One region of the Mycolicibacterium insubricum genome, then DNA from elsewhere that is predicted to be linked to it. Evidence: predicted binding sites of a transcription regulator. Region 1 holds the regulator's gene; each other region holds the start of a gene.
What was found. Region 1 encodes LexA, which represses DNA repair genes until DNA is damaged. Its sites were predicted from a motif close to CGAACANNTGTTCG; they were not measured.
Positions count from the first base shown of each region.

Region 2: a site for LexA is predicted at 2,348-2,361, ahead of G6N16_RS07300 (HNH endonuclease signature motif containing protein). Genes of this name have one in related genera too.
Region 3: a site for LexA is predicted at 5,006-5,019, ahead of G6N16_RS20290 (HNH endonuclease signature motif containing protein). Genes of this name have one in related genera too.

Region 1 is NZ_AP022618.1:2,312,147-2,319,659, forward strand. Features, by position in the region: gene G6N16_RS11075 (LGFP repeat-containing protein) at 1-1,835, shown strand, start outside; gene lexA (transcriptional repressor LexA) at 1,930-2,598, opposite strand; gene G6N16_RS11085 (MmpS family transport accessory protein) at 2,729-3,160, shown strand; gene G6N16_RS11090 (MMPL/RND family transporter) at 3,157-6,045, shown strand; gene G6N16_RS11095 (LysM peptidoglycan-binding domain-containing protein) at 6,326-6,844, shown strand; gene nrdR (transcriptional regulator NrdR) at 6,936-7,394, shown strand; gene G6N16_RS11105 (alpha/beta fold hydrolase) at 7,413-7,513, opposite strand, start outside.
Region 2 is NZ_AP022618.1:1,517,065-1,524,577, forward strand. Features, by position in the region: gene tsaD (tRNA (adenosine(37)-N6)-threonylcarbamoyltransferase complex transferase subunit TsaD) at 1-355, shown strand, start outside; gene G6N16_RS07295 (nuclear transport factor 2 family protein) at 379-822, shown strand; gene G6N16_RS07300 (HNH endonuclease signature motif containing protein) at 819-2,303, opposite strand; gene groES (co-chaperone GroES) at 2,579-2,881, shown strand; gene groL (chaperonin GroEL) at 2,979-4,601, shown strand; gene G6N16_RS07315 (FAD-binding oxidoreductase) at 4,728-6,179, shown strand; gene G6N16_RS07320 (ferritin-like domain-containing protein) at 6,258-7,358, shown strand; gene G6N16_RS07325 (GntP family permease) at 7,366-7,513, opposite strand, start outside.
Region 3 is NZ_AP022618.1:4,315,167-4,322,679, reverse strand. Features, by position in the region: gene G6N16_RS20300 (3-hydroxyacyl-CoA dehydrogenase NAD-binding domain-containing protein) at 1-2,012, shown strand, start outside; gene G6N16_RS20295 (DUF8017 domain-containing protein) at 2,171-3,172, shown strand; gene G6N16_RS20290 (HNH endonuclease signature motif containing protein) at 3,187-5,001, opposite strand; gene G6N16_RS20285 (LLM class F420-dependent oxidoreductase) at 5,226-6,212, shown strand; gene G6N16_RS20280 (hypothetical protein) at 6,224-6,823, opposite strand; gene G6N16_RS20275 (hypothetical protein) at 6,834-7,388, opposite strand; gene G6N16_RS20270 (MspA family porin) at 7,395-7,513, opposite strand, start outside.

The DNA of each region.
Region 1 (7,513 bases):
TCCCGACGGTCGACGAGGGCGTCGGCCGCGTCAGCGCGGACAGCCGCAGCAGTGAGTTCTCCGCCGCCGATCACCCGGTGATGTTCTGGACCCCGGACACCGACGCCTGGGTGGTGCGCGGCGCCATCAACGCCGCCTGGGACCACCTCGGCGGATCCGCGGGGGTCATGGGCGTCCCGACGGCCGACGAAAGCTACAACGGTTCGGTCATCACCCAGTCGTTCAGCGGCGGCACCATCGCCTACGACACCGCGACCGGCGCATTCACCGAACCCGCCGATCACCTCGGCGAACTGGCCGGTCTGCCGATCCCCGGTGACGCGAGCTCCGCCATCAACACCGCGTGGCGGATCGCCGGCGGCAAGGGCGGACCGCTCGGAGCCCGCGAGGGAGACCCGGCCGCCGTCGGCGACGCCGGGACCGTGCAGAACTTCGCCGGCGGCAAGATCTTCTACACCGCCGACACCGGCGCCCACGCCCTGACCGGGCCGATCCTGGAGCGCTACGAATCGGCCGGCGGCCCCACCGGTGAACTCGGTTTCCCGACCAGCGGCGTGGTCGACGGCGGCGTGCCCGACGGCACCCAGGCCAGCTTCGCCGCGGCCGAACACCCGGTCATCTTCGCCACCCCCGACCACGGCGCCATCGTCGTCAACGGCCCGGTGAAGGCGGCCTGGGACAAGCTGGGCGGGGCCACCGGCCCGCTCGGGGTCCCCGTCGCCGAGCACGATATCGACCGCGACGTGATGACCCAGAAGTTCAGCGGCGGTGAGCTCACCTTCAACGCGACGGACCGCAAGTTCAGCGTCACCCCGGATGCGCTCGCGGGCCAGCTGGAAGGGGTCGAGGTCGCCAACACGGCGCTGCCGACCACCCCCGCGCCGCCGAGCGTCGCCGCCAAGAAGGGCACCGGGGCCGGTTGGTCCTGGCTGTGGTGGCTGCTGCCGGCGGCCGCGCTGGTGCTGATCCTGCTGCTGGTCTGGCAGGCCGCCCGTCGTCGCAAGAAGGCGCCGGCGGTGGTTGCCGGTGACGACGCGGACGCCGAGTACCTGCGCCAGGGCTACGGTCGCGGTCAGGACTACGACCGCCAGGGTGACTACGACCGCCCCGATGCCTACGACTACGACGAGCCGGAGTACCACGAGGCCGGCTATCGCACGGACGACCAGGACGGTCACTACGACGAACCCGGATACGACTCGCACTCCGGCTGGCGTGAGGACGACCTGGGCGCACCGGCACCGAGTTGGGAGGACGAGAACTCCGGTACCACCGAGGTGGTCATCCACGACGAACTGTTCACCCACCAGGGCTCCCACGCCCGGCGGGGGGAGGACGTCGACGACCAGGACGCCGTCGACACCGCGCCGACGCGCTACGGATTCAGCGAGGACATCGTCGTCGACGAGACGCCCTCGGGACGGCACGCGGTAGCCGAGTCGGCATCTTCGTCGCTGCTCCCGCCGCTGCCGGACTGGGGCGACAAGTACGGCCAGTTCGAGGACTACTCGTCGGGCTACCGTGAGCCCGCGCCCGGCGCCGACTACTCGTCCGGTCCCGCGGCCTACGCCGCCGAACCGGCGGCGCCGGAACGGGTTGCCGAACCCGTCGAGGAAGCGCCCGAGCCCGCTGCGCATGGCGATTCGGCCTATCCGGCGATCCATCTTCCGCTGGACGACCCGAACCAGGCACCTCCGGGGTTCCCGATAAAGGCGTGCATGCGCTCGGGCAACTACCACTTGCCCGGCGGCGCGTACTACGAGGAGACCGTCGCCGACATCTGGTTCGCCGACGAGGAGCACGCACAGGCCAACGGTTTCCACCGGGCCGACTGACGCAGTCGGCCCGGCTGGGTTGGGGTGCCTAGATCCGGCGGATTACCGTCACCCCTTTTTCCGCGGGGCCAACGGCCCGGCTGGGTTGGGGTGCCTAGATCCGGCGGATTACCGTCACGACCTTGCCGAGGATGACGGCGTCGTTGCCCGGGATCGGGTCGAAAGCCGGGTTGTGCGGCATCAGCCACACCTGGCCGGCGGTGCGTTTGAAGGTCTTGACCGTCGCCTCGCCGTCGAGCATCGCGGCGACGATATCGCCGTTGTCGGCGACGTTCTGCTGACGCACCACGACCCAGTCGCCGTCGCAGATCGCCGCGTCGATCATCGATTCGCCGACCACCTTCAGCAGGAATAGGGTTCCCTCGCCGACGAGTTCCCGCGGCAGCGGGAAGACCTCCTCGACGGCCTCTTCGGCCAGGATCGGTCCGCCGGCCGCGATCCGGCCGAGCACCGGGACGTAGGTGGGAACGGGTAGCGCATCGGAACCGGCGACCTCGGTGGTCGCGGCGTTCGGGCCGGAGTCGGCCGACTCGATGGTGACCGCGCGCGGCCGGTTGGCATCGCGGTGCAGATAGCCCTTGCGTTCCAGGGCGCGCAGCTGATGGGCCACCGACGAGGTGGAGGTGAGCCCGACGGCGTCGCCGATCTCACGGATGCTCGGCGGGTAGCCCCGAGTGGCCACTGATTCGCGGATGACCGTCAGGATGGCGCCCTGCCGCTTGGTGAGGTCCGCGCCGGCCCCGGTTTCAGTGCTATCGACCATGTAGGCGAATATAGTCCGCCCTCGCACATTTATCAAACATCTGTTCGAGCGCGTGTCTCCGCCTTGGCTAATACCATACCCCGTATGGTATTTATGGAAGGATCGTCGAGCCGAGACTGAGGAGACCGCGATGTTGGCGCTGCTGAAAAGGAGCTGGGTGGCGATCGTCGTGCTGATCGCCGTCGCCCTCGGTGCGGCGGGCGTGATCCAGTTGCGCGCGAAGTTCGGTTCCGACGAGATTTTCGCCGCGTCCGACCATCGACCGGAGACGATCGTGCCGTTCAATCCCAAGCAGGTCACCTACGAGCTGTTCGGGCCGGCGACGGCCAGCGGCAAGGTGAGTTTCCTCAACGCCGAGGCCAAGCCGCAGGAGGCCGTCTTCACCGGCCTGCCGTGGACACACAGCTTCTCCACCACCATTCCCGCCGTCGTCGCCAATCTGGTCGCCCAGGGCGACAGCGACACCCTCGGCTGCCGGATCACCGTCAACGGCGCCGTCAAGGACGAGCAGCAGGCCTCGGGCTCCTCGGCGCAGGCGTTCTGCCTGGTGAAGGCAGCATGAGCAGCGCAGGCGGTAGTCCGCGCCCCGCGTTCCCGCGATTCGTCCGGGCCTTCGCCGTCCCGATCATCGTGATCTGGGTCGCGCTGACGGCCGCGGTCAACCTGCTGGTCCCGCCGATCGAGTCGGTCGCCCGCGACCACGCGGTGTCGATGTCGCCGGCCGACGCGCCGTCGGTCATCGCCGCCAAGCGCATCGGCGCCAAGTTCGAGGAGTCCGACTCCGACAGCATGGTGATGGTGGTCCTGGAGGGCGACGAGCCGCTCGGCGCCGCGGCACACCGCTACTACGACGGCCTGGTCACCGCACTGGAGGCGGACACCGACCACGTCCAGCACGTGCAGAACCTCTGGGGCGACCTGATCACCGCCGCCGGCAACCAGAGCAGCGACGGCCACGCCGCGTACGTGCAGATCAACGTTGCCGGCAATCAGGGCAGCACCGAGGGGATCGCGTCGGTCGACGCGGTCCGGCACATCGTCGAACAGAACCCGCCGCCGGACGGCATCCGGGCCTATGTCACCGGGCCCGCGGCACTGATCGCGGACATGAACGAGGCCGCCGACAAATCCATGCTCATGATGATGGGCGTCACCGGCCTCGTCATCATCCTGATGCTGGCGGTGGTCTACCGCAGCGTGTCCACGGTGTTGCTCATCCTGGCCATGGTCGGTGTGTCGATGGGCACCGCGCGCGGGGTCGTCGCCCTGCTCGGCGACCACCACCTGCTGGGATTCTCCACGTTCGTCGTCGCCCTGCTGTCGTCGCTGGCCATCGCCTTGAGCACCGACTACGGGATCTTCCTGATCGGCCGGTACCAGGAGGCCAGGCAGAACGGCGAGGACCCGGAAACCGCGTACTACACCATGTTCACCGGCACCTATCACGTCGTGCTGGGCTCCGGGCTCACCATCGCCGGCGCGACGTTCTGTCTGCACTTCGCCCGGCTGGACTACTTCAAGACCCTCGGCATCCCGTCGGCGCTGGGTCTGCTGGTGGTGATCGCGGCCGCGCTGACCGCTTCACCGGCCATCGTCGCGGTGGCCACCAGATTCGGCCTGCTGGAACCGAAACGGGCGATCAAGACCCGCGGCTGGCGGCGGATCGGCACCGCAGCGGTCCGTTGGCCGCTGCCGGTGACCGTGGCCAGCATCCTGATCGCACTCGTCGGCCTGATCATCCTGCCGACCATGAAGATCAGCTTCAACGACCGCTACTACATCCCACAGGATCTGCCGTCCAACGTCGGATACACCGCGGCGGAACGGCATTTCAGCGCCGCCACCATGAATCCCGACATCCTGATGGTGGAAACCGACCACGACATGCGCAACCCGGCCGACATGATCGTGCTGGACCGGATCGCCAAGGCCGTCTTCCGCACCCCGGGGGTGGCCCGCGTCCAGGGCATCACCCGGCCGCTCGGCGGCCCGATCGAGCACAGCTCGATCCCGTTTCAGATCAGCATGCAGTCGCTGCCGATCACCGAGAACCTGCAGTTCATGCGCGACCGGATGACCGACATGAAGAAGATGGCCGACGATCTCGGCGCGGTGGTCGCCCCGATGGAACGCATGCAGGCACTGATGACGAAGATGAACGCCACCACGTCGAACATGACCGACGACATGGCCGCCATGACGGTCAACCTGGCCGACATGCGGGACAACATCGCCGATTTCGACGACACCGTCCGGCCCATCCGCAACTACTTCTACTTCGAGCAGAACTGTCTGAACATCCCGGTGTGCGCGGCGATCCGGTCGGTCTTCGACGCACTCGACGGCGTCGACAAGTTCAGTGAGAACACCACCTCGATGCTGGGCAACATGTCGCAGTTCCGGGCCGTCTTCCCGCAACTCATCGCGCAGCTCCCGCCGATCATCGCGGTCGTGAAGTCCGTGCAGGGCACCCTGCTGACCCTGCACAGCAGCTTCAACGGCCTGGTCACCCAGATGGGCCGGATGACCGACACCGCCACCGCCATGGGCGAGGCCTTCGACCAGTCGAAGAACGACGACTACTTCTATCTGCCGCCCGAGGCGTTCGACAATCCCGACTTCCAGCGGGGCCTGGCGCTGTTCCTGTCCCCGGACGGCAAGGCGGCCCGGTTCATCATCGTCAACGCCAACGATCCGGCCACGCCGGCGGGCATCGCGGCGGTCAAGCCGGTCCTGGAATCGGCCCGGGCCGCCGTCAAGGGCACCCCACTGGCCGGCGCCGACTTCTCGCTGACCGGCACCGCGGCGGTGTACAACGACATCCAGACGGGGACCGCCTACGACATCATGATCGTCGGGCTGGCCGCGGCGACCCTGATCTTCGTGGTGATGCTGATCATCACCCGAGCGCTGGTGGCCTCCGCCGTCATCGTCGGCACGGTGCTGCTGTCCCTGGGCGCCGCGTTCGGCTTGTCGGTGCTGGTCTGGCAACACCTGCTGGGCCTCGAACTCAACTGGATCGCACCGGTGTTCGGCGTGATCATCCTGCTGGCCGTCGGCTCCGACTACAACCTGCTGTTGGTGTCGCGGTTCAAGGAGGAGATCGACGCCGGGCTCAACACCGGCATCATCCGGTCGATGGGCGGCACCGGCGGGGTGGTCACCGCCGCCGGCCTGGTGTTCGCCTTCACCATGACCTCAATGGTGGCCAGCGACCTGACCTCGATCGGTCAGGCCGGATCGACCATCGGCATGGGTCTGCTGTTCGACACGCTGCTGGTCCGGTCGTTCATGACGCCGTCGATCGCCGCGCTGCTCGGCCGCTGGTTCTGGTGGCCGCAGAGGGTCCGGCCCCGCCCGGCCAGCACCATGCTGCGGCCCTACGGCCCTCGCGCCCTGGTGCGGTCCCTGCTGCTCGGTGAGGGATCGGAGAAGACGCCCGGCTGACCCGAACTTGTCGGTGTTGGTTATCGCCAAGCTCGCCGCTCGACTTGTCGGTGTCGATTTACCGCCAAGCTCTTCGCGGCTCCGCGCGGGTAACCGTCACGCTCTTCGCGGCTCGTTCCTCGCCGCTCGACGTGCCGGGCCTCGCCGCTCGACTTGTCGGACCCTCGCGCTAGTGTTCGGACACAGTTCGATTACGCGTTCGATTTCTACTGGATATTCGAACGGGTGCTCGAATATAGTTCGAACACATAAGCGACATATCGACTTGAAGGGGACCGACATGACCGTACTGCACGACGACATCCGCACCGTCGACCTCGATGCGGTCGGCCCGACCGCGTCCCGTCCGGCTCACCTGGACTATCCCGCCCGGCGCGCCGCCCGCCCCATCCGGGTGGCCCCGCGTGCCGTCACCCGCCGGCCCCGCGGCGGTGCCCGGCCCGCCGGTGCCGCGCTGCGTCACTCCGGCACCGGGGTCCGGTTCTCCCGGGCCGCCCACCGGCGCCGCCCCATCACCGCGGGCACCACGGTCGGGCTGGCCGTGCTGGCCGCATTGATCACCGTGTGGCTCGGACTGGTCGGCCAGTTCGGCGGCCTGGCGACGGCGCCCGAGCAGACCGCCGTCGCGGAAACCCTGGCGGTGGTCCGGGTGCAGCCGGGGGAGACGCTGGCCGCGCTGGCCGCCCGGGTGTCCCCGCAGCTGTCCACCGATCAGGCCGTGGCGCGCATCCGGGACCTCAACATGCTGGAGTCGGCGCCCCTGCAGGCCGGGCAGACGCTCATCGCCCCGATCGGCTGAACCGGCGATGGGAACCGGTGTGTGCGTCGCGGGCTCTGTAGGCTTGCCAACGGTACCGCCGCTCCCGTCGCGGTGCCGGGAAGGATCGGTCGTGCACTGCCCGTTCTGCCGGCATCCCGATTCCCGCGTGGTCGATTCCCGGGAAGCCGATGAGGGACAGGCCATTCGGCGGCGACGCTCCTGCCCGGAATGCGGTCGGCGGTTCACCACCGTGGAGACTGCCGTCTTGGCCGTCGTCAAGCGCAGCGGCGTCACCGAGCCGTTCAGCCGGGAAAAGGTGATCCAGGGTGTGCGGCGGGCCTGCCAGGGCCGCGACGTCGACGACGACGAGCTGAACCTGCTCGCCCAGCGGGTCGAGGACGCGGTGCGCGCCGCGGGCTCCCCGGAGGTCCCCAGCAACGAGGTCGGCCTGGCCATCCTGGGCCCTCTGCGTGACCTCGACGAGGTCGCCTACCTGCGATTCGCGTCGGTCTACCGGTCGTTCGAGTCGGCCGAGGATTTCGCCCGCGAGATCGAGGACCTGCGCCGTCACCGCGCCGACGCGGGATAGCCGACACCCATAGCGGCCTCAGGTCGCGCTGCGCTCGTCCTCCTCGATCGCCTCCAATACCGCCGCTCGGGTCTGCGCGGACCCCGAGAGCGCCTCGTCATCGGTTCCGGCGCACAGCA
Region 2 (7,513 bases), 800 kb from region 1:
CCGGCACCTGGAGGCCCACCCGAATGCGTCGCCGGCCGACGTCGCCGCGGGCTTCCAGGAGGCCGTCGCGGACGTGCTGACCCGCAAGGCCGTCCGCGCGACCACCGACGTCGGCGTCTCAACGCTGCTCATCGGCGGCGGGGTCGCCGCCAACTCCCGGCTGCGAGAGTTGGCCGAGGAGCGTTGCGCGGCAGCCGGTTTAACGCTGCGGGTACCTCCGCCGCGGCTGTGCACCGACAACGGCGGGATGATCGCCGCCTTCGCCGCGCATCTGCTGGCCGCCGGGGCCGTGCCGTCGGCACTGGAGGTGGCCAGCGATCCCGGTATGCCGATCACCATCAGCCAGCTGTACTGAGCAGCTGCAACGAGGGAGCTTCCATGACCGAGCATCTCGCCGACAAGTTGGCCGTCACCGAATTGCTGTACCGGTACGCGGAACTCATCGACGCCGGGGACTTCGACGGGGTGGGGGTCCTGCTCGGGCGGGGCAACTTCATGGGCGTGGCGGGCCCCGCGGCGATCGCCGGGCTGTTCGCCGCGACCACCCGCCGCTACCCGGATGCCAGAAATACACCTCGGACCCGGCACCTGGTGCTCAACCCGATCGTGGATGTCGACGGCGACACCGCCACCGCCCGTTCGACCTTCGTCGTGGTGCAGCGCACCGATACCTTGGCGCTGCAGCCGATCGTCGTCGGCCGGTACCGGGACTCCTTCGCCCGCGACGACGCCGGCTGGTACTTCACCGAACGGCTGGTCGACGTCGAGATGGTCGGTGACGTGTCCCAGCATCTGCTGGGGCTGGAAGGGCTGGACCTTTAGAACGGCGGGGGCTCGTCGTAGCCGGGCGGGGGAGTCCGGTCGGCCTCGGCGACCGCCGCACCCACTCGCGCGTGTTCCAATGCCCGGGCCAGCGCGTTGGACTCCCGTTCCTGCTTGATCCGCCGCGCGCGGGCCTTGCGCCGCGTGGTCTTGCGCACCGGCATCATCACGCCCGCATCCGGGCTCGGCGACTTGCGCCGGCGCCGCGGTGGCGGGGCGGGTCCGGTGCTCGTGTCCCAGTCCGGGAACAGCAGGGCACTGAGCGGCTTGGTGGTGTAGCTGTGACCGGTGGGGGTGGTGATGGTCAAGGTGCCGTCGGGCTCCTGATGGTTGGTCCAGCCGTGCCAGAAAGTTTTCACGAGATGATGCCGACGGCATCGCGGGCCGAGATTCGCCGGGTGGGTGGCTCCCCCGTCGGAGCGGGCGTCGACATGGTCGAGGTCGCATTGATAGGCCGGGCGGTCGCAGCCGGGGTGCCGGCAGGTCATGTCCCGACTGCGGATGAAATCCGCCAGGCCGGCCGAAGGCCGGTACCGGGGTTCCGGTTCGTCCTTGGGCTTGGGGAGGTCCTGGACCCGGGCCCCGTTGGCGATCACCTCGTCGAGAACGGTCGGCGGCAGGACGGTTCCGGGGCGATCCAGCATGATCGCGGCCTTGCGGGACGCCACGGTCTGGGCGACGACGTGAACGTGGATGGTGGCCGCGGGAATCTTGCCGGTCTTGGCCGGGCACTTCGGGTCATCGCAGCGACAGGTCAGGCGATCGGCGCGGGCACTCAGTGCACCGACGGCGTCGGCGCGGCGCTGCCTCAGGGTGCGGGGGTCGTCGTCGCACACGGTGCGAGCCAGGTTGTTCAGTGCGGCGTCGAACAGCACGGCATCGGTAGCGGTCAGCCGCCCCCACACGGTGGCCAGCCCGTTCTCGTCGTTGCGGGGATCGCCGATATTGATCTCCCGGCCCTCATAGCTGCCTTGGGCCCGGTGTACGGCGTCGGGATCGAGTTCGGCGACCGCCGCATCGATCGCCCTCTCCAGCTTCATCTTGGACAGCGCCGGGAATCCGAGGGCGGCCGCGGCCAGCCGGGCATCGATGCTGCGCAGCGCGTCGGCGTCGGTCACCAGAGAGGTGCGCTCGGCGAGCGTGGCCGCGGCGGTGACGTCGAAGGCCCCGGCCAGGAAGGCGGCACCCACCTTCGGAAGCCTGTCGGCCATGGCCAGCCCGATCCGCATCTGGCGCATCGCCCGGCCGTGGCCGACGGTCAGGGCGCACGAGATCTCCGCGGCTGCGGCATCCCAGTCGTCACATCCCCATTCGGGATGCTCCTCCTCGTCGCAGCGCCGGTGGGTGAACTCGGCGATGATGGCGAGCTTGCGGGCCTCGACGGCGTTGGCGGCTCGGTTCGCGGCGGTCATCGCGTCGATCAGGGCGGCGTCGTCCAGGCCGCGGAGCTCGGCCGGATCGGATACCACCACTTCGAACATACTGTCAATATTACGCCCAAAATATGATCTATACCACAAATGGGCGAAAAATTGTTCGATAAAGAACCATTCGGATCGGCTGGCAGCGAAATTGCAGCCCTCCGCCCTTGAGTGCTAGCACTCCCGTGTATAGAGTGCTAGCTGGCAGGCGGACGTCTCCTGTGTCGGCACCCGCGACGACGGCGCGAGGGGTTCGGCCAACTGCCGATACCTGGTAACAACGGTTCGGGCCGCGGCCCGGGCCTCCAACCTCAGAAGTGAAGGGGCTCCACATCGTGGCGAGCGTGAACATCAAGCCGCTGGAGGACAAGATCCTCGTGCAGGCCAACGAGGCCGAGACCACGACCGCGTCCGGTCTGGTCATTCCCGACACCGCCAAGGAGAAGCCGCAGGAAGGCACCGTCGTCGCAGTTGGCCCCGGCCGCTGGAACGAGGACGGCGACGAGCGGATTCCGCTGGACGTGTCGGAGGGCGACGTCGTCATCTACAGCAAGTACGGCGGCACCGAGATCAAGTACAACGGCCAGGAGTACCTGATCCTGTCGGCCCGCGACGTGCTGGCCGTCGTCTCCAAGTAGACAGATCGTGTTCCGCCCCGGAGATCGCTCGTGGATGCGGGCCATCTCCGGGGCGGTCGCGTACCCAGCGAAGTCCGCTATCTAGCGAAAGACTCTGATGAGCAAGCAAATTGAATTCAACGAGACCGCCCGCCGCGCGATGGAGGCCGGTGTCGACAAGCTGGCCGACGCGGTCAAGGTCACCCTGGGCCCGCGCGGCCGCCACGTCGTCCTGGCCAAGGCATGGGGCGGCCCGACCGTCACCAACGACGGCGTGACCATCGCCCGCGAGATCGACCTGGAAGACCCGTTCGAGAACCTGGGCGCCCAGCTGGTCAAGTCCGTCGCCACCAAGACCAACGACGTTGCCGGCGACGGCACCACCACCGCGACGGTGCTGGCACAGGCGCTGGTCAAGGCCGGCCTGCGCAACGTGGCCGCCGGCGCCAACCCGATCGCGCTCGGCGCCGGCATCGCCAAGGCCGCCGACGCCGTGTCGGAGGCACTGCTGGCCGCCGCGATCCCGGTCGACGGCAAGACCGCCATCGCCCAGGTCGCCACCGTGTCCTCGCGCGACGCGGAGGTCGGCGAAATGGTCGGCGAGGCGATGACGAAGGTCGGCAAGGACGGCGTCGTCACCATCGAGGAGTCCTCGACAATGGACACCTACCTCGAGGTCACCGACGGCGTCGGCTTCGACAAGGGCTTCATCTCGGCCTACTTCGTCACCGACTTCGACCTGCAGGAAGCGATCCTGGAAGACGCGCTGGTGCTGCTGCACCGCGACAAGATCAGCTCGCTGCCCGACCTGCTGCCGCTGCTGGAGAAGGTCGCCGAGTCCGGCAAGCCGTTGCTGATCGTCGCCGAGGACGTCGAGGGCGAGGCGCTGTCGACCCTGGTCGTCAACGCAATCCGCAAGACGCTCAAGGCCGTTGCGGTCAAGGCGCCGTTCTTCGGTGACCGACGCAAGGCGTTCCTCGATGATCTGGCCGTCGTCACCGGCGCTCAGGTCGTCAACCCCGATGTGGGGCTGCTGCTGCGCGAGGTCGGCCTCGACGTGCTGGGCACCGCCCGGCGCGTGGTGGTCAGCAAGGACGCCACCGTGATCGTCGACGGCGGCGGTACCGCCGCCGCCATCGACGAGCGTAAGCGCGTGCTGCGCAGCGAGATCGAGGCCAGCGATTCGGACTGGGACCGCGAGAAGCTGCAGGAGCGCCTGGCCAAGCTGGCCGGCGGCGTTGCGGTGATCAAGGTCGGTGCGGCCACCGAGACCGCCCTCAAGGAGCGCAAGCACCGCGTCGAGGACGCCGTCGCCGCCGCCAAGGCCGCGGTCGAGGAGGGCATCATCCCCGGCGGTGGTTCGGCGCTGGTGCACGCCCGCGCCGGGCTGGACGCCCTGCGTTCGTCGCTGTCCGGTGACGAGGCGATCGGCGTCGACGTGTTCGAGGCCGCCATCACCGCGCCGCTGTTCTGGATCGCCAGCAACGCCGGCCTGGACGGTGCCGTGGTGGTCAGCAAGGTTGCCGAAATGCCTGCCGGGCAGGGCTTCAACGCGGCCACGCTGTCCTACGGCGACCTGGTCGCCGACGGCATCATCGACCCGGTGAAGGTGACCCGCAACGCGGTGCTCAACGCCGCGTCGGTGGCCCGGATGATCTTGACCACCGAAACGGCTGTCGTCGAGAAGCCCGTCGAGGAGGACGAGCACGCCGGGCACGGCCACCACGGCCACGCCCACTAAGCAGTAGCCACGGGAACACCCTCGGTCCGCTTGGGCCGGGGGTGTTTTCGATTCTTCACGCGATCGAGACCTGGACGCGCCCCCTTCCGCGCCGGTTCCAGACCCACGGTGGGCAACAATCCGAAGATGCCGGAACCGCGCGGGATATCCCGCCAGGAATTTCTCCGCGGCGCCGTGGGTGCCGCGGGCGCTGTGGCCGCCGGAGCGCTCTTCGGACTGCCCCGAGCGGGCGCCGATCCGAGATCCGACGCCTGGGCAGAGCTCTCCAACGCCATCCAAGGGCAGGTGAAACTCCCCGACAACGGGCAGTTCGACGCCAGCAAGGCCGTGTTCAACACCAACTTCGACGGTATGAAGCCGGCCGCCGTCGTCACCCCGACCTCGTTGGCCGACGTGCAGAAGACGATGGAGTTCGCCGCCAAGCGTGGTGCCAACGTGGCACCGCGCGGCGGCGGTCACTCCTACGTCGGTGCGTCGACGGCCAACGGCGTCATGGTCCTGGACCTGCGGCAACTGCCCGGCGACATCGCCTACGACGCCGGCACCGGCCACGTCACGGTGACGCCGGCGACGCACCTCTACGACATCCACCAGGTATTGGCGGCGAACGGCCGGGGGATCCCGACCGGAACCTGCCCGACGGTCGGTGCGGGTGGCCACGCGCTCGGCGGCGGGCTGGGCGCCTCGTCGCGGCACGCCGGGCTGCTCTCCGACCAACTGGTGTCGGCGACGGTGGTGCTGCCAGGCGGGAACGCCGTCACCGCGTCGTCGGCGCAGAACCCGGATCTGTTCTGGGCGTTACGCGGCGGTGGCGGCGGCAATTTCGGCGTGACGACATCACTGACCTTCGCGACCTTCCCGGTCGGCGACGTCGACGTGGTGAACCTGCACTACCCGCTGCAGGCGTTCCCGCAGGTGCTACTCGGTTGGCAGAGCTGGCTGCGCACCGCCGACCGCAACAGTTGGGCGCTCGTCGACGCCGGCAACGACCCGCGGAATCCCGACTGCCGGATCCTGGCGACCTGTCCGGTGGGCACCGGTGGCGCCGTCGCGGCCGCGCTGACCAAGGCGGTGGGGGCGCAACCCGCCGCGACGGACACTCGCACCTTCAATCACCTGGACCTGGTGAAGTATCTCGCCGCCGACAACCTCAACCCGGCGCCGCTCGGCTACGTGGGCGGCTCCGATGTGTTCCAGACGATCACCCCGGCCGCCGCGCAGGGGATCGCCGCTGCCTTCAACGCGTTCCCGAGCGGAGCCGGGCGGCCGTTGGTGATCATGCACGCGCTCGACGGAGCGCTGGCCACCGTCGCGCCGGGTGCGACGGCATTCCCGTGGCGGCAGCACTCCGCACTGGTGCAGTGGTACGTGGAAACCTCCGGATCACCGGCGGCGGCCACCGGGTGGCTGGCGACCGCGCACCAGGCGGTCGCTTCGGCGTCGGTGGGCGCCTACGTGAACTATCTCGAGGTGAACCAACCCACGTCGCGGTATTTCGGCGCGAACCTGTCCCGGCTCAGCGCCACCCGGGCCAAGTACGACCCGAACCGGATCATGTTCTCCGGCCTGAACCTCTGACGGCACACGTGACAAAGTCCCCAAAAGAGCGGATCGTGATGGGCATCACATTCATGCCGGGTGCCGAGGGGGCAGGCCATGACCACCAAAGACAAATACACCGAAATCCCGGAATCGTATTCGTGGGGCGTCCCGTGCTCCGGCGAAACGCGCTTCACCTGGGAGTACGACGACAGCCGGGCGAGGCTGCTTTCCCTGTACCAGAAGGGTAAGGACAAGCAATGGGATGCCCAGTCGCGCATTGACTGGTCCACCGACGTCGACCCGATGAACCCGCTCGGGCTGCCCGACGAGGTGCTGCCGCTGTTCGGCAGCCCGATGTGGGAGTCCGCCGACGACAAGCTGCGGGCCGCCATGCGCCAGCACTCCCAAGCCTGGCAGTTCTCCCAGTTCCTGCACGGCGAGCAGGGCGCGATGATGTGCGCGGCCAAGATCGTCGAAGTGGTCCCGGACATGGACGCCAAGTTCTACGCCGCCACCCAGACCATGGATGAGGCCCGGCACGTCGAGACGTTCTCCCGGTTCCTGCAGGAGAAGATCGGCCTGGTCTACCCGATCAACAAGAACCTGACCGCGCTGCTGGACGACACCCTGCGCGATTCCCGTTGGGACATGCCGTATCTGGGCATGCAGGTGCTCGTCGAGGGGCTGGCGCTGGCTGCGTTCGGGGTGCAGCGCGACCTCGCCGCGCCGGGGTCACTGGGCAAGCAGGTGCTGGCGTATGTCATGCAGGACGAGGCGCGCCACGTCGCGTTCGGTCGCATCTCGCTCAAGGACTACTACCGCGAGCTGACCGACTCCGAACGCAACGATCGCGAGGAGTTCGTCGTCGACGCCTGCTACCTGATGCGCGACCGGTTCCGCGGCGAGGAGGTGTTCGAGACCCTGGGCCTCGACGTCCAGGCGTGTGCCCAATGGGTCGACACCGCACCCATGATGGCCCAGTTCCGGGCGTACCTGTTCAGCCGCATCGTGCCGATCGTCAAGGACATCGGGCTGTGGGGACCCAAGGTGCAGATGGCCTTCGCCGACATGGGGGTTATCGACATGGCCGGCATCGACATCGACGCCCTGATGAAGGCCGACGAGGACCAGGCCGAATCGCTGGAGCAGGCGCACGCCGAGATGGCCCGCCGCGCCGTCGAGGTCGACGGGATCATTGCGACCGGCGCGGCCTGACGCCGGATCAGACCACCAGACCCAGCAGCAGTACCCCGACCAGCCCGACCAGCGAGACCGCGCATTCCATCACCGACCAGGTCTTGAAGGTCTGGGTGACGGTCATGCCGAAATACTCCTTCACCAGCCAGAAGCCGGCGTCGTTCACATGCGAC
Region 3 (7,513 bases), 2.0 Mb from region 1:
ACTCCATCACCGGCGTGGTGATCACCAGCGCGAAGAAGACCTTCTTCGCCGGCGGTGACCTCAAGGGCATGCTCGCGGTGGGCCCGGAGAACGCCCAGGAGGCGTTCGACGAGGTCGAGTTCATCAAGGCCGACCTGCGCGCCCTGGAGACCCTCGGCAAGCCGGTCGTCGCGGCCATCAACGGCGCGGCGCTGGGCGGCGGCCTGGAGATCGCGCTGGCGTGCCACCACCGCATCGCCGCGGACGTCCCGGGTTCGGTCATCGGCCTGCCCGAGGTCACCCTGGGCCTGCTGCCCGGCGGCGGCGGCGTGACCCGCTCTGTCCGGATGTTCGGCATCCAGAAGGCCTTCATGGAGGTGCTCGCGCAGGGCACTCGCTTCAAGCCGGCCAAGGCCAAGGACACCGGTCTGGTCGACGAGGTCGTCGGCAGCGTCGACGAGCTGGTCCCGAGGGCGAAGGCCTGGATCAAGGAGGAGCTCAAGGCCAACCCGGAGGGTGCCGCAGTGCAGCCGTGGGACAAGCAGGGCTACAAGATGCCCGGCGGCACCCCGTCCACCCCGGCGCTGGCGGCCATCCTGCCGTCGTTCCCGGCGCTGCTGCGCAAGCAGCTCAAGGGCGCCCCGATGCCCGCGCCGCGGGCCATCCTGGCCGCCGCGGTCGAGGGTGCGCAGGTGGACTTCGACACCGCCAGCCGGATCGAGAGCCGCTACTTCACCTCGCTGGTCACCGGCCAGACCGCCAAAAACATGATCCAGGCGTTCTTTGTGGACATGGCGACCATCAACGGTGGCGGCAGCCGCCCCAAGGGCATCGAGAAGACCCCGATCACCAAGATCGGTGTGCTCGGCGCCGGCATGATGGGCGCGGGCATCGCCTACGTCTCGGCCAAGGCCGGCTACGACGTTGTCCTCAAGGACGTCTCGCTCGAGGCCGCCGAGCGCGGCAAGGGCTACTCGGAGAAGCTCGAGGCCAAGGCGTTGGGGCGCGGGCGGACCACCGAGGAGAAGTCCGCGGAGCTGTTGGGCCGGATCACCCCGACCGCGGACGCCGCCGACCTCAAGGGTGTCGACTTCGTCATCGAGGCCGTCTTCGAGAGCGTGGAGCTCAAGCAGAAGGTGTTCCAGGAGATCGAGGACATCGTCGAGCCGAACGCGGTGCTGGGCTCCAACACCTCGACCCTGCCGATCACCGGTCTGGCCACCGGGGTGAAGCGCCAGGACGACTTCATCGGCATCCACTTCTTCTCGCCGGTCGACAAGATGCCGCTGGTGGAGATCATCAAGGGGGAGAAGACCTCCGACGAGACCCTGGCCCGGGTGTTCGACTACGTGCTGGCCATCAAGAAGACCCCGATCGTCGTCAACGACAGCCGCGGCTTCTTCACCAGCCGGGTCATCGGCACCTTCGTGCAGGAGGCCATCGCCATGCTGGGCGAGGGCATCGCCGCCTCGTCGGTCGAGCAGGCGGGTCTGCAGGCCGGTTACCCGGCGGCGCCGCTGCAGCTGTCCGATGAGCTGAACCTGGAGCTCATGCACAAGATCGCGGTGGCCACCAAGGAGGGCGTCGAGGCCGAGGGCGGCAGCTACACGCCGCACCCGGGCGAGATCGTTGTCGAGAAGATGCTGGAGCTCGGCCGGGGCGGCCGGTTGAAGGGTGCTGGCTTCTACGACTACGCCGACGGGAAGCGGGTTGGCCTGTGGCCGGGCCTGGCGGAGACCTTCAAGTCCGGGTCGACCCAGATCCCGCTGCAGGACATGATCGACCGGATGCTGTTCGCCGAGGCGATCGAGACCCAGAAGTGCCTCGACGAGGGGGTGCTGACGTCCACCGCCGACGCCAACATCGGGTCCATCATGGGCATCGGCTACCCGCCCTACACGGGTGGTTCGGCGCAGTTCATCGTGGGCTACGAGGGACCCCTCGGTGTGGGCCGGGAGGCGTTCGTCGCCCGGGCCAAGGAGCTGGCCGCCCGCTATGGCGACCGGTTCAACCCGCCGGCCTCGCTGCTCTGACGCACTGACACGAATTCCCCCGAACGCCCGAGGCGTTCGGGGGAATTTCGCGTTCCGGGGAGTTTCGCCGGGCGTGGCTGTGCACCGATCTGGTGCACCGATCTGGTTCGCGGATTTGGTGCGCGAAGGCCGTCGTCGGCGCTGTTAGGTTGGCCGGTATGAGCTATCCCGGCATGCCGCAGGGCGGTGGGTCACCCTGGCAACGGCCCGACGGCCCGTCCTGGGCCCAGCCCGATCCGCAGCAGTCCTGGGCCCAGCCCGATGCTCAGCCCTGGGCGCAGCCGGGGCTGCAGTCCTATCAGCAGTGGTACGGCGAGGCGCCGTCGCTGGGCGGCGCCGGCGCCCCGGAGCCGCCGTCGCGCAAATGGCGGGTCATCGCGCTGACCGCGCTGGCGGTGGTGGTGGTACTGGTCGCCACCGGGGCCCTGCTGTGGGGGCTCGGTGGCACGAACTCCGAAACCACCGGGGCCGTGGCGTCCACCACCGGGGCCGGGGTGAGCTCCACCCCGCAGGCGACGACCAGCGAGCCGCTATTCCCGTCGACCTCGGTGTCGGTCCCGCCACGCGGTTCCAACGCCTGCCTCGGCAAGGCGGCCCCGAACACCCCGACCGGCTGGCAGACCGTCGAGGCCAAGCGAGGGCTGTCCTACGACGTGCCGGGGAACTGGGAGGTGAGCAGCTGCGGGACGCTGATCGGCTGGGAGAAGAAGTGCCCCGACGGGCCGTTCGGCTACTGCCCGATCAGAACGATGAGCGGCGCCGCCTCGCTGGACAACCCTAAGTGCGCAAAGTCCTCGCTGGCCGTCTCCGGGGTGCCCGGATCCTCCGACATCTCCGACATCAACCAGTCCGTCAACGCCGAGGCGACGAAGGTGGCCGACATCTACACCTCCGAGGACGGTCAGGTGCCCGCGGTGTCGCTGAGTTCCCCCAAGAGCCTGACCGTCTCGGGCCGCCCCGCGGTTCAGGTGATTGCGACGGTCACCGGAATCAAGGCCGACGCGTGCACCGGCCCGTCCGCGCTGCACAGCATGGTCGCCACCACCGTTCCCGGCCAGGACGGCACGGTGTTGTTCGTGATCAGCCTGGAGCAGGGCATCGACGGCGCGCCGGACGCCGGCGTCATCGACCGAATGGTGGCCTCGCTGCGGACCACCTGAGCCCGGGCCGCAGCTCAGCGCTCGGCAAGGTGGCGTTCGGGGTCGCGGGCGATGAGGCGGGCCAGCTCCTCGTCGGTTATTTCGGTGCGCCCGTCGTCGTGGCAGTCGGGATTGCAGTCAGGGTCCCAGGGGTACCCGGCGCAGTCGTACCCGGTGGCCGCAGCGATCTCGTCAAGTTCGGCATCGGTCTCATCGAAGTAGGACATCCAGCCCGCGCACGCGACCGCGTCCTCCAACCAACCCGGTGCGGTTCCCGGCGGATCGGCGCCGGGCGGCGTGGGCGGATACGGAGGCGGCGCCGGGCCGGGATCGGGCTGGCCGCGCAGTCGTGCGCGACGGCGCCGCAGGTCCACCAGCAGGTCTTCGGGGAAGTTGAACGCGTTGACCCGGCTCTGGCCGCGGTCCAGCGCGGGCGGCGGGTGCCATTCCACGCGGCCGTTGTCGTTGAGCACGGTCGTCCAGTCGAACTGGTCGGCCATCACATTGTCCGGTCCGCAGGCCTGCCCGAGGTCATCGATGTTGGTGTCGGTGCCATTGCGCCAGCCCCGGCCCAGATGGTGGGCCTGGCAGTCGTAGGCGCTTGCCGTGCATCCGGGCCGCGTGCAGCCGCGGTCCCGGGCCACCAGCACGATCCGCTGGTCGGCCGACGCTATTCGTTTGGAGCGGCCCAGCCACAACGCGCGGCCCCGGCCGTCGAAGATCACCAGGTAGTGGACCGCGTGTGAGCCAAGCCGGATCACGTCGCTCATCGGCAGCCGGGACCCGCCCGCGGTGGTCGCCCAACCGGTCAGCGCCCCGGAGCTCGGGTCCGGCGGCGCCTGGCGGCCGGTCGCCGGCCGGTCCCCGCCGGTCGGTAGATCCCGATGGGCGGGCCCCGCCGCGGCGTCGATCTGGGCGCCGGCGTGCGCGGCGGCTTCCATTTCGGCGAGCGTCGTCGTGACGATCACGGTGACCGGAAGGCCGTTGTGCTGGCCGAGGTCTCCGGAGGCCAGCATCGCGCGCAATACCGCGAGCAGGGCGTCATGGTTGCGCTGTTTCCAGGTCCGGGCGTCGTTGCGGATCTGGTCCTCGCCCGGCGTGCCGGACACGCAGGGATGTTCGTCGGCCGGGTTGCACATTCCCGGGGCGGCCAGCTTCGCCAGCAAGGGCTCCAGGGTGGCGCGGGCTTCGGGAGTGAGGACTCCGGACAGCTTGCTGGAGCCGTCCCGGCACTGCGGGCCGAGCACCAGACCCCGCTTGTTCTGGCGCTGTCGGTCGGAGAAGTCACCGTCGGGGTCCAAGACGGTGAGCAGCAGATTCGCCAGCCGCCGGAACATCGCCGGGCCGTGTTCGGCGGCCAGTTCGGCGAGCTCGACCTGGGCGTACCCGCGCCACTTGGCCGTCACCGCGGACGGTATCTGCGCGTAGACCTCGCGGGCGATGGCCACATGCTCGGGGCTGATCCGTCCCTCAGCCTGGGCGGCGGCCACCGCCGGCAGCAGCGGCTCCAACGCCGCGCCGTCGAGGGTCATTCGGGGTCCGAGATCGGCGGCGTCGTCCAACCGCCGCTTGGCCGCCGCGCGGGAGATCCGCAGCCGCTCCTCCAGGACCCGTGACAGCGTGGCGGCCCCGAGCTTGCCCGGGTTGCCGTCGGCGGCCAAGCGGGCCAACAACCGGTGGTCCACGGCCGGCTGCTTCCAGGCCAACGTCTCCCTGCGCTCCAGGACGTCCAGCACTTCCTCCGAGGTCAGCGCGTCGAGGGAGCAGTTGGCGAGCTTCTGGTAGGCGGCTTCGGCGTCCGCCAGGGCGGCGAAGATCGCCTCCCGATCGGCGTACGCGTTCCTGTTCATACTTAGAACATTAGTTCGGGCCACCGACAGGAAATCGATCGGAAGGGCCCAAATCGGGGGCCCGATAAATAAGAATTCTATGAGAAAATCTGCAAGCCTCGAGGGGTGCCCCGGGCCAGGACCCGGCGCGCGACTCGCGCTCCGCTCCACCCCAGTCCGACCCGGCAGCATCTCCGGTCCCCGGGCCCCGCCTCCAGCCGCGCTGCCGCGGCTACAGTCGGCCCATGCGCTTCGGAATGTTCATCCCGCAGGGCTGGCGACTGGACCTCGTCGGCATCGACTCGAGCGAGCAGTGGGCGGTGATGAACGGGCTGGCCCGGCGCGCCGACGACGGTGATGCGTGGGATTCGCTGTGGGTCTACGACCACTTCCACACCGTGCCGCTGCCCACCGACGAGGCCACCCACGAAGCGTGGTCGCTGATGTCGGCGTTCGCGGCCGGCACCAGCCGGATCAAGCTGGGCCAGATGTGCACGGCGATGAGCTACCGCAACCCGGTGTACCTGGCCAAAGTGGCCGCCACCGCCGACATCATCTCCGGCGGACGCATCCAGATGGGCATCGGCGCCGGCTGGTACGAACACGAGTGGCGCGCCTACGGTTACGGGTTCCCGCCGGCCCGGGAGCGGCTGGCCCGCCTCGACGAGGGCGTGCAGATCATGCGCGACGCCTGGCGCGACGGTCGGGTCAGTTTCGACGGCCGCCACTACCAGGTCGACGGCGCGATTGTCGCACCGAAACCCCTGCAGGAGAACGGGATTCCTCTGTGGATCGCCGGGGGAGGGGAGAAGGTGACGCTGAAGATCGCCGCCAAATACGCGCAGTACACCAACTTCTCCGGCGACCCCGAACAGTTCGCGCACAAGTCCCGGGTGCTGGCCGGGCACTGCGACGACGTCGGCACCGATTACGACGCGGTCGTGCGGTCGGCCAACATCAACGTGGTGATCGCGGACACCGAGGCCGAGGTTGACGCCCGGTTGGCGCACCTGCGGGGCGTGTACAGCCCGTTGGTCGGTGACGCGGCGACCGAGTCCATGGTCACCGCCATGCGCGGACCCGGCACCGGTACCCCCGAACAGGTCATCGGGCAGCTGGCCCGGCTCAAGGACCTCGGCTGCGAATACCTGATCTGCTACTTCCCCGACGCCGCGCACGATCACCGCGGCCTCGAGCTGTTCGAACGGGCGGTCATCCCCGCGCTGAGCTGAGAAGGAGGGGGTCAGCGCCGCGCGCGGATGGTCCACCAGTCCGAAACACCCGGTGCGGCCAGCGGCCCGGCACCCGGCTGCTGCGACTCCGGGCCCGGCGGCGGAGCCTGCGGTGCGGCTCCCGGTGCCGCCTGCGCGGCCGGGTCGGGGTTTTCCAGTGCCAGCGGCTGCCCGGTCACCGGGTCGGCCTGACCGGTCGCCGCGGTGGCGCCGGGCAGCACGCCGCCGGCGTTGTCCTCCTGCGCCGACGACGGCACCGCCTTGCCGGTGCGCACCCCGCGCACCTGGCTCGACGGCCCGATGCCCTTGACCACGGCGCGGTTGTCCTGCACACCGAGCCGATCACCCGGCATGCCGGTGCCTGAGGCCTCGGGATCGGCGTTGGAGCGGGCCCCGGTGTTGCCGCCGTCGACGAACCGGGACGGCGGCGTCAGCGACCAGATCGACTGGAATCCGTAGGCGCCCGGGTAGTAGCCGATGTAGCCGGGCGGGTTGTAGATCGGTCCGGTCGGGTCACCCGGGACCGACGGGGTGGGGTCGGCGCCGGCTGTCGGGGCGGCCAGCATCCCGATCCCGGCCAGCGCGGCCAGGGCCGCCAGCGGTTTCCTCATACCCATGCGCCTATCGCCTCGAACCGGCGGGTTCGGGCCCGGTGTTCTGGGAACCGGGCTGAATACCGCCTCCGGGCGTCGGGTCCGACGATTCACTGCGGACGGCCGGCTGCTTCGGGGCGCCCGCCGGATCCTCCAGACCGCCCGGTGCGCCGCCGGGCATCGTCGTCGCCGGTTTGACGCCACCGGCGGGATCGGGCGAGCCGACCGCGTCCATCGGGTTGTCGGGGCGGACCCCGGGTGCGTTCCCGGTCCAGGCCCGCCGGGTGGGCTCGACGCCGAGCCGGGAGTTGGGCAGCCCGTATCTGGCCGAATCCAGGTCCGCGTTGGACATCGCCGAGGTGCCGGCGGCGTCCAGCACCCGGCGCGGCCTCAGGTAGAACCCGAGCACCCAGGTGTAGGCGCCCGGCTGGTGGCCGATCCGGCCTGGCATGTTGTGATACGGCAGCCCGTCGTAACCCGGGGGCGGCCCGGGCGACGGGTCGGCGGCTGCGGCCGGCGCGGGGACGACGAGTAGTCCGGCGGCCAGCAGGGCGATCACGGCCCCGCGGGGTGGCGGTGTCATCGCCGCTCAGATCTTGATCGGGTCGCCGTAGGTGGCGTACGACGAATGTGCGTTCGCCGTCGACACCCGCAGGTAGGCGTACGAGCGGATAGTCACGTCACCGCCGCAAGCGTCGGCCTTGACGT